DNA from 3 places in the Blastococcus sp. SYSU D00813 genome. Region 2 is predicted to be linked to each of the others. Evidence: riboswitches for the same ligand, from Rfam matches in the RefSeq annotation. Region 2 holds a riboswitch; each other region holds the start of a gene.
The links. Region 2 has a riboswitch for cyclic di-AMP ahead of ACI8AX_RS19270 (NlpC/P60 family protein). Riboswitches for the same ligand answer to the same signal wherever they lie in the genome.

Region 1 (3,261 bases), on a different contig from region 2:
AGCCGCCGAGCAGCACCAGGTGCAGCAGGAACAGCCACAGGGCCAGGGCGACCGCCGCGCCCACCGCGGTGAGGCCGCCGAAGGGCGCGCCCAGGTCCAGCGGCAGGGAGAGGAAGAACGCGAAGCCCTGCAGGAAGCCCGACAGGCAGGCGGCGGTGAACAGCGAGCCGGAGACGAGCGCCGGCCACCGCATCCGCCCGGCCGCGACCACGCGGAACCCCCAGGCCAGCGGCACGGTGAGCACGAACAGCACCGAGTAGTAGCCGAGCGCGAAGCGGGCGATCGCGGCGCCGACGCCGTCCCGGGCGCCCAGGTCGGCCATCCCCTCGGCGGCCAGCAGCAGCGGGAGCAGCAGCAGCGGGGTGGCCACGACCAGGGGCAGGCCGAGGAGCCGGCCGCGCCAGCCGGTCAGGGTGTCGTGCCGCCCGCTGAAGCGCAGCAGCGCCCGGCGCAGCCCCTCGCCGTAGAGCGACAGCGGGAGCAGGGCCAGCACGAAGCCCAGCAGGTCCATGCCCAGGCCGGCGTCCACCAGGTCCACGACGACGCCGCGGGCGCCCAGCTCGGCCGGCAGCACCTCGGTCAGCCGGCCGGTGAGCCGCTCCACCTCCGCCGCGCCGACCGCCAGCCCGGTGAGCCGGACCGCCACGAGCAGCAGGGGTACGACGGCGATCCCGGCGTAGAAGGTCAGCCCGGCGCCGATCAGCGCGAGGTCACGCCCGCGCAGCCGGTCGCGGACGGCGGCCACCAGGAAGCGCAGCTCCGCAGAGACCCGGCCGCGGGTCCACGCGGCCCCCGCGGGCAGCGGGGAGCGTGCGGTGCTCAGCCCTCGGACTCGGTGGTCGCGGTCGGCGGGCCCTCCGTCTCGGCGCAGTCGCCGCTGTTCTCCGCGGTGCCGCACTCCTGTTCGTTGCGGTCGACGTCGGTGTTGCCGCCGCTGTTGCTGCACGCGGTGGTCAGGGACCCGGCGATCGCGAGGACGACGAGCGGGCGGGCCAGTGCCCGTCGGGTGATGCGCATGCCCCGGGAGTGCGCGGGCCGCCGCACCGGCAAACCCCGGCGCGGACGAGGGGCGCGGGCCGGCCGGTGGCCGTGGCAGGCGTCACGCGGGCCCCTCCGGCGTCCTCCGGGCGGGCGCGGAGGCGCCGGGTCGGGGATCCGCGCAGGTCAGGCGGTCGGCGAGCCTGGGCTCCGACCCCTGCGGTGTGTCGGAACGGATCCGGTTGCTCACGGTGAGCGAACGAATTACACGCTGGTGATTGTCACGTGCCCATAACGCCGCTTACGGTCTGTGTGTTCGACGGGGCGCAGCGTCACCGACCTGGGTGACACCCCGCGGACGCCGTCGAGCCGGCCGACCCTCCGGGGGAGGCCGGGCCGGGGACCCACCGCAGTCCTGGGGTGCAGTGCCCGCGGGCCACCGCGTGCACCGGGCGATCTCCCGCCCGAACCCGTCAGCTAACCCGGTAGGCGGCCGTCGGAGAAACGGAGAGCCGCCGGACCATGGCGACCCCTGAGCGTGCCTTCCCCGCGCGCCCGCACCACCGCCGCCGCACCCCCGTCGTCCGCCGGGCCCTCCTGCTGGCCTCCTCGGTCGGCGTCGCCCTCGGTGTGGCGCTGGTCCCGGCCCCCGCGGGCGCCGAGGAGCCGGAGACCGCGGCCGAGGCCGCCGAGCTCATGGCCGCCCGCGGTCACGAGCTCGAGGCGGTGACCGAGCAGTTCAACGAGGCCCGCGAGCACCTCCTCGCCCTGCAGGCCGCCGCCGCCGAGGCCACGACCGCCGCCGACGCGGCCCAGGCGCAGGTCGCCACCGCCCAGCAGCAGGTGCGCGGCGTGGCCCGCAGCGCCTGGACCGGCCAGACCGGCGGGTCGCTGGCGGCGCTGCTGACCAGCGACTCGCCCGAGGAGTTCATCGACCAGGTGAGCATCCTGGGCATGGTGGCCGACCACCAGAGCGGCCTGCTGACCACGGCCGTGGCCGCCGGCGACGCCGCCGTGGCCGCCCGGGCCGCCGCCGACGCCGCGGCCGCCGAGGCGCAGCGGACCTACGACGCCGTCGCCGCGCAGCAGGCCGCGCTCGAGGCCGAGATCGCCGAGTACCGCGCGGACTTCCAGCGCCTGACCGCCGCCGAGCAGCAGGCCACCCTCGCCGCCGCGGCCGCCGCCCACGGCGCGGAGACGACCGCCAGCCGCGACGAGCGGGACCAGCCGGCGGCCTCCGCGCCGTCCCGGCCGATCGTCGCCGGCAGCGGCGCCGCCCAGATCGCCGTCGACACCGCCATGGCGCAGCGCGGCGACCCCTACGTGTGGGCCGCCGGCGGTCCGAACGCCTTCGACTGCTCCGGGCTGACCCAGTTCGCCTTCCGTGCCGCCGGGATCAGCCTGCCGCACTCCAGCCGCATGCAGTCGCAGATGGGCCAGGCGGTGTCCCGCGCCGACCTGCGCCCCGGCGACCTGGTGTTCTTCTACAGCCCGGTCAGCCACGTGGGCATCTACATCGGCAACGGCCAGATGGTGCACGCGCCGACGTCCGGGGACGTCGTCAAGGTGGCCAGCGTCGACTCGATGGGCGGCTACGCGGGCGCCCGCCGCCTCGCCGGCTGATCAAGGGCCTCCCTGTCCCCCACGGCTCGCACGCTCGCCGCGGGCCCCTGCAGGGAGGCCGCCCCGGGCTCCCGGACCGCCTGCAGCAGGCCCCAGACGAAGCGGGCGCGGCGGCCGTCGGGCAGCGCGACCTCCCAGTGCGCCGGCGCCTGCGCGCCGACGTGCGAGGCGCCCGGGACGGCGGCGACGTCGTCGACCACGTGCTGCCAGACCAGCAGCCGGTCGGGCCGGGCGGCCGGGACCCCCGAGCCCGGGCCGCGGACCAGCTGCTCGTCCAGCACCTCGCCGCCGGGGCCGCTGACCACCCGCCAGCGCAGCTGCGGCCACAGCGGCAGCGGCCACTGGCGCAGCTCCAGCTCGAGGTCGCCGTGCCGCCGCGGCACGCAGGTGTCCGGCGGGCCGAGCACCGCCGTCCGCAGCGCCAGGCCGCGGGGCGCACGGGGACTGTGGTGCAGGGCCTGCCACCGGGTGTGCGCCGCGTGCGCCGCGCCGCGGGTCGCCGACAGCCGCGGCAGCGCCTCGGCCACCAGGTCGGGGCGGACGTCGGCCATCCGCCGCAGCAGGACCAGGCAGAACTCCCGCCGCGCCAGTCCCCGCACGCCGCCGACCCTGCCACGCACGTCACAGCACCCGGCGGGGACCCTGCCGCACCGTCGGCCG
Region 2 (3,261 bases):
GCTTCGACGGCGCGCGGTCGTGGGGCGGGTACCCCAACGGCCTGATCCCGCCGAGCGCGCTGTGCGAGATCGGGGTCGCGGCCCACTCGCTGCGCTGCGACGCGGCCGCGGCCTACCGGGCGATGGACGCCGCCTACGCCGCCGCGTTCGGCTCGCCGATCTGCATCACCGACTCCTACCGGACCTACGCCAGCCAGGTCCGCCTCTACGGGCAGAAGCCGGCGCTGGCGGCCGTGCCCGGCACCAGCAACCACGGCTGGGGACTGGCGGTCGACCTGTGCGGCGGCATCCAGGACTTCGGCACCCCGCAGTACCGGTGGATGGTGGCCAACGCCGGCCGCTTCGGCTGGCTGCACCCCACGTGGGCCGATCCCGGCAACGGGCGCGAGGAGCCCTGGCACTGGGAGTACGCGGGCACCTGACCCGGAACTGTCGGTGGCCGTGCCTAGCGTCGCGCCTGACCGACGAGAGGACCGGGAGGAGAGCGGCCATGCTCATCGACTGCGACACCTGCACCGCCCGCGGTACCGGCTGCGCCGACTGCGTGGTCACGGTGCTGCTGGGGGCCCCGCCGGGCTGGCAGGGCACGGATCCGGCCGTGGTGCCGATGACCCGCCGTCCGGCGTCCCCCGCGGAGGAGCCCGTGACGGCGACCACCCAGGCCGGGGTGGTCGTGGAGCTCGACGAGGTGGAGCGCCGTGCCGTCCGGGCGCTCGCCGAGGGCGGCCTGGTGCCCCCGCTGCGGCACCGGACGGGGCCCGACGACGCGTCCGGCGACCACCGCCGGATCGGCTGACGGGTCCGGGGGACCCGGGGACGGTGACGCACCGGAGTGGCGAGCGTGCTGATCGTGCTGTTTCCCACAACGCACGCACCCCCCGTTTGTCACTTCTGCATCACGTCCGTACCGTGTCCGGCGTCCGACCGGGTGGTCGTCGCCCCGCGCGGGGTGACCTCGGCCGGACACCGCCGAGTCACCGCAGGCTCCGGCGCCGCCACCACGGGGCGCCCGGGACCGAGGTGAGCCGGGGACCCACCGCAGCACTGGGGTGAGTTCTCGTGTGCGCCGGCATGCCGGTGTGCACGCGCCGTCCGCGGCGCGCAGAGATAGGGCACGTCTTCCCAGCCCGAACCCGTCAGCTAACTCGGTAGGCGGTTGCTGAGGAAGAACGGAGAGCCGCCGACCGTGGCGACGCCTCGCCCTGCCCTGGGGCATGCACGAGATCAGTTCCACCCCGGTCTCCCGTCCGGGAACCGCCGTCCCACCCGCTCCCGCCGGCTCGGCCGCGGAGTGCTCGTGGGGACCACCGCCGCCCTGACGATCACCGTCCTGCCGGGCACGGCCGCCGCCGACCCGGAGGCGGCCACCACCCCGGAGCAGGCCGCCCAGCTGGTCGCCGACGCCAGCCACCGCCTCGAGGCGGTCTCCGAGCAGGTCAACGAGGCCCGCGAGGTCCTCGCCCTGCAGCAGCTCGCCGCCGCGGCCGCCCGCCAGGAGGTCGAGACCACCCAGGCGCAGCTGGACTCCCTCGACGGGCAGATCCGGCAGGTCGCCCGCAGCGCCTACACCGGCGCCGACGACGGGCTGGCGACCCTCGACCTGCTGATGACCAGCGAGTCCGCCGAGGACTTCGTCAGCAGCCTGGCGATGCTCGAGCACATCGCCGGCCACACCACCGGTGTGCTGGACGACGTCTCGGCCGCTGCCGAGGTGGCCGAGCAGGCCCGGGCCGACGCCGAGTCGGCCGAGGAGGCCGCCCAGCAGACGCTGGACGACCTCAGCGCCCAGGAGGACCAGCTCCAGTCCGACATCGCCGACTACCAGCGGCAGTACGACGAGCTGACCGCCGCCCAGCAGGCGCAGGTGCAGCAGGCCCAGGCCGCGCACACCGGTCAGGCCGTGGCGCCGGCCGCGGTCGCCCGCCCGGTGGCGAACAGCGCCGCCGCGCAGGTCGCCGTCGACACGGCGCTGGCCCAGGTCGGGGACCCCTACGTGTGGGGCGCCGGCGGGCCGAACTCCTTCGACTGCTCGGGCCTGACGCAGTACGCCTACGCCGCCGCCGGCGTGAGCCTGCCGCACTCCAGCCGCATGCAGTCGCAGATGGGCACCTCGGTCTCGCGGGGCGAGATGCAGCCGGGCGACCTGATCTTCTACTACAGCCCGGTCAGCCACGTCTCGATGTACATCGGGAACGGCCAGATGGTGCACGCCTCCACCTCCGGGCAGCCGGTGAAGGTGGTCAGCGTCGACTCCATGGGCGGGATCACCGCCATCCGCCGCATCGTCTGAGCCGGCGCCCCGCAGCGGGCGTCGACAGGACCGGGCCGGTGACCCCTCGGGGGTCACCGGCCCGGTCCCTTCGGCCCCGGTGCAGAGGGCCGCGCCGAGCTCGCCAGGCGTGAGGGGCAGCGGGGCCCTTCTTCTAAGCTCGGGATGTGTCCGCCCGCCGGGCCGCGCTCGTGGCCGCGGTCGTCCTCGGTGCGGCCTTCGTCCTCGTGGTGGTCCTGCGGACGCCCTGGACCCTCCTGCCCGCCCTGCCGGGCGGCGCCACCGCGCCCGACCCCGGCGCCGGCCTCCCGGCCGCCGTGGTGGAGCGGGCGGAGGCCTTCGCCGGCGCCATCCGCCCGGCGTCGCTCGCCTCGCTGGTGCTGGGGCTGGCGGTGTCCGCCGTCCTCGGGCTGACCCGCCTCGGCGCGCGGCTGGTCCAGGCCGTCGCCCGGCCGCTGGGCGGCGGGTGGGTCTGGCAGGTGCTGCTCGGCACGCTGGCGCTCAGCGCCGTGGGCCGCCTGGTCACCCTGCCGATCAGCGTCTACGGCGAGGTGGTGCGCCACCGGTACGGGCTGTCGACCCGCAGCTGGCCCCTGTGGGCGCGCGACGTCGTCGTCTCGCTGGCCATCGACGCGGCCCTGACCGCCCTGGGGCTGCTCGTGCTCGTCTGGCTGGTGCGCAGGGCCCCGCGCACGTGGTGGGCCTGGGCCGCCGGTGCGGCGGCCGCGCTCGTCGTCGTCGGGTCCTTCCTCTACCCGGTGGTCATCGAGCCGGCGTTCAACAGCTTCGAGCCGCTGCCGGCCGGACAGCTGCGCACGGACCTGCTGGAGCTGGCCGACGAGAACGGCACACCCGTCGAGGACGTGCTGGTGTCCGACGCCTCCCGGCGGACGACGTCGCTGAACGCCTACGTCTCCGGGTTCGGCAGCACCCGCCGGATCGTCCTCTACGACACCCTGCTGACCCGGCTCCCCGACGACGAGATCGAGTCG
Region 3 (3,261 bases), on a different contig from region 2:
TCCGCGTCCGCGACCTCCCGGTGACGCTGGACAAGGTGCTGAGCGCCCTGCCGTGACCGGGCCGGCCGGCTGCGTGCCGGCCGGCCCGGGCGGTCAGGCGATCCGGCGGGCGCTGTTGTAGCCGCCCATCGAGTCCACCGACGCGATCTGCACCGGCTGCCCGTACGTCGAGGCGTGCACCATCTGCCCGTTGCCGATGTACATGCCCACGTGGCTGACCGGGCTGTAGAAGAACACCAGGTCTCCGGGCTGGAGATCGGCCCGCGACACGGGTGTGCCCATCTGCGACTGCATCCGGCTGGAGTGCGGCAGCGAGACGCCGGCCGCCCGGTAGGCGAAGGACGTCAGTCCCGAGCAGTCGAAGGAGTCCGGCCCCGCCGCGGCCCACACGTAGGGATCGCCGCGCTGGGCCAGCGCGGTGTCCACGGCGACCTGCGCGGCCGCGCCCGGCGCCCGGACCGACACCGGCGGCGGGGGCGCGGCGGCCGGGGCCGCCGGGCGCGCCGGCTGGGCGGGGGCCGGCGCGGGTTCGGCGGGCGCGGGATCCGCGGACTCCCCGGCGGCCTGCTCGGCGGCGGCCTCCGCGGCGTCCTCCGCGGCCTGCTCCGCGGCGGCCCGGGCGGCCGCCTCGGCGGCAGCGCGCTCGGCGGCCTCGCGCGCCGCGCGCTCCTCGGCGACCAGCCGGTCGTAGTCGGCCTGGAAGGCGGCGACCTGCTCCTCGAGGTCCGCCTGCTGGGCGCTGACCTCGTCGAGCAGCGACTGCGCCTGGCCGGCGGCCGCGTCGGCCTCGGCGCGCGCAGCCGTGGCGGCCTCGTCGGTGGCGACCGCCTCGCCGAGGACGCCGTTGTTGTGGTCGGCGATCGTCTGCAGGGTGCCCAGGCGGTCGAGCAGCTCGTCGGCCGACCCGCTGGAGAGCATCGCCTCCGCGGCCCCCAGCGGGTCGCCGGTCCACACGCTGCGGGCGACCTCCCGCACCTGCGCCCGCGCGTCGGCGAGGGCGGACTCGGCCGCGGCGACCGCCCCGGCGGCGGCCGTGGCGTCGGACTGGGCGGCGCGCAGCCGCTCGCGGGCCTCGTTGAAGTCCTCGGTGACCACCTCGAGGTCGTGGGCGCGGGCGGCGAGGAGCGCGCCGGCCTCCTGCGAGGTGGTGGGCGCGGGATCGTCCGGAGCGGCGAGCGCCGGCGCGGGGGTCCCCACGAGGGCGCCGGCGGCGGCGAGGGCGAGGAGGGTGCGGGTGCCGGGGAGCCGGCGGGCGGGGACGTGCGAGGGCGCCATGGGGCGGCGGTGTTCCTCTCTTCCACGGCCGCCTACCGGGTGAGCTGACGGGTTCGGGCGGGAAGACGCCCGGCACCGCGGCCCGGCCGGGCCGCTGGGTGCTTCACCCCGGGACTGCGGTGGGTCCCCGGTCCTCCGCCCGGCCGGCTGCCGGGAGGTGGTTCGGCGGCGCCCGGCCGGCTGTTCCTGGTGGAACGGGACGCACCGCCCGGACCCGGGGAACGCTAGGCGGGGCCGACGACGACCCGCCCGGTCGCGGAACGGATCCGGACGTCTCCGCCGGCCGGGCAGCGCGCGTTCGTCACGCTGGGCAGCCGCCGTGCCCGGCACCGTGACGGCAGCGGACCGGCACTCAGCCGGCCTGCGCCGCCCCGGCCGCGCGCCGCACCAGGTCGTCGTAGGCCGACGGGTGGTCGGCGTCGACCACGGGGTAGCCGGCGTCGGAGGAGTGCTGCTCGGTGCCGGGGTTGTGCACGTCGGACCCGTCGGCGAGGAAGAAGTGCGGGCTGCCCTGCACCTCGCCGGCGTGCGCCCGGTAGTCGGCCATCATCGGTCCACGGGCCCGGCCGTCGTCCAGCGCGGCGGCCAGCGCGTCGGCGTCCACCGCGTCGCAGCCGCGGGCCACGTCCACGACCTCGTGCAGCATCGAGATGCACCGGCTGTCGCGGAAGAACGCCAGGCGCAGGGCCATGTCCAACTGCTCGGCGGCGGCCGGCGACTGTGCTTTGGCCGCGTGCACCGCCTCGTTCGCCAGCAGCACCGTCACCGGCCAGTCCGAGGGCTGGCCCTGCCACGGGGTGATGCCGAGGTCGGGCTCGAGCTGCCCGACGACCGGCAGCTCGGCGTTCAGCATCCGCATCGGGATCGCGAAGGAGTTGACGTCCTCAAGCAGGAACAGCCGGTGGTCGACGCGCACGGCGTCGTCGAGGCCGAGGCGCGAGCGGGCGGCGTAGAAGCGGTGCAGGGCCACGGTGGACCAGGCGCAGACCACATCGGTGTAGACGGCCACGGTCCCGGGCGCGACGTCGACGGTCATGGGGCCGCACGTACCCGGCGGCGGCCGCGGTGCACGTCGTGGTTGCGGCGCCCTCGCGCCGGGCGGCTCACCCGACGAGGCGGTCGCCAGAGCCGACGTCGTCCTGACGATGGTGCTGGACGCCGGCACGGTGTGGCTGCAGACGTCGACCGTCGGCATCGAAGGCGCCGACAGGACGGTCGAGCTGGCGGGCGAGCTGGACCTCGTGCTGGTCGACTGCCCGGTCCTCGGCACCAGGGAGCCGGCCGAGAAGGGCGCGCTCGTGCTGCTCGCGTCCGGCCCGGAGGAGGTCCGCGAGCGGCTGGCGCCGGTGCTCGACGCCCTCGGCTCGAAGACGCTCTGGCTCGGCGCGGCCGGCGCCGGCAGCCGGATGAAGATGGCCGGCAACGCCTGGCTGTTCATGGTGACCGCGGGCGTCGCCCAGTCGGTCGCGCTGGCCCGCGGGCTCGGCCTGGACCCGGCGGACTTCCTGCGCGCCATCGAGGGCGGCCCGCTGGACACGCCCTACGCCCACCTCAAGGGCGGTCTCATGATCGAGGGCGACTACCCGGTCAGCTTCGGCCTGACCGGAGCCGCCAAGGACGCCCGGCTGATCCGCTCCGCCCTGCAGGCGGTCGGCCTGTCCGACCGGCTCACCGCCGCCGTCCTGGAGACCATGGACACCGCCGCCGACCGGCTGCCCGACCCGCACGTGGTCGACCTCTCCGCCCTGGTCACGGGCCTCGAGCCCGGGAGCTGACCGTCCCGGGGTCCGGTCGTGGCGCCGGACCCCCGGGACGGCGCGGATCAGGCGGAGCGGTCGGGATGGAGGAGGACCTTCGTCCACCCCTCGGCGCGGTCGTCGAAGTGGCGGTAGCCGTCGACGGCCTCGTCGAGCCGCAGCTCGTGGCTGACGATCCAGGACGGCGTCGCCCGGCCGCTGGTGATGAGGTCGCGCAGCTGCCGGTTGT

Region 1: another riboswitch for cyclic di-AMP. It lies ahead of ACI8AX_RS09735 (C40 family peptidase); the one in region 2 lies ahead of ACI8AX_RS19270 (NlpC/P60 family protein).
Region 3: another riboswitch for cyclic di-AMP. It lies ahead of ACI8AX_RS08840 (C40 family peptidase); the one in region 2 lies ahead of ACI8AX_RS19270 (NlpC/P60 family protein).

The regions. Positions count from the first base shown of each region.
Region 1 covers NZ_JBJGZX010000010.1:145,701-148,961, reverse strand. The annotation lists gene ACI8AX_RS09745 (YhjD/YihY/BrkB family envelope integrity protein) at 1-745, opposite strand, end outside; gene ACI8AX_RS09740 (hypothetical protein) at 820-1,017, opposite strand; cyclic di-AMP (ydaO/yuaA leader) riboswitch at 1,374-1,465, shown strand; gene ACI8AX_RS09735 (C40 family peptidase) at 1,501-2,601, shown strand; gene ACI8AX_RS09730 (hypothetical protein) at 2,571-3,200, opposite strand.
Region 2 covers NZ_JBJGZX010000036.1:16,302-19,562, forward strand. The annotation lists gene ACI8AX_RS19260 (NlpC/P60 family protein) at 1-422, shown strand, start outside; gene ACI8AX_RS19265 (hypothetical protein) at 491-796, shown strand; cyclic di-AMP (ydaO/yuaA leader) riboswitch at 997-1,170, shown strand; gene ACI8AX_RS19270 (NlpC/P60 family protein) at 1,298-2,290, shown strand; gene ACI8AX_RS19275 (M48 family metallopeptidase) at 2,437-3,261, shown strand, end outside.
Region 3 covers NZ_JBJGZX010000009.1:120,556-123,816, forward strand. The annotation lists gene ACI8AX_RS08835 (xanthine dehydrogenase family protein molybdopterin-binding subunit) at 1-56, shown strand, start outside; gene ACI8AX_RS08840 (C40 family peptidase) at 94-1,275, opposite strand; cyclic di-AMP (ydaO/yuaA leader) riboswitch at 1,310-1,407, opposite strand; gene ACI8AX_RS08845 (DsbA family protein) at 1,628-2,311, opposite strand; gene ACI8AX_RS08850 (NAD(P)-dependent oxidoreductase) at 2,310-3,050, shown strand; gene ACI8AX_RS08855 (glutathione-independent formaldehyde dehydrogenase) at 3,098-3,261, opposite strand, start outside.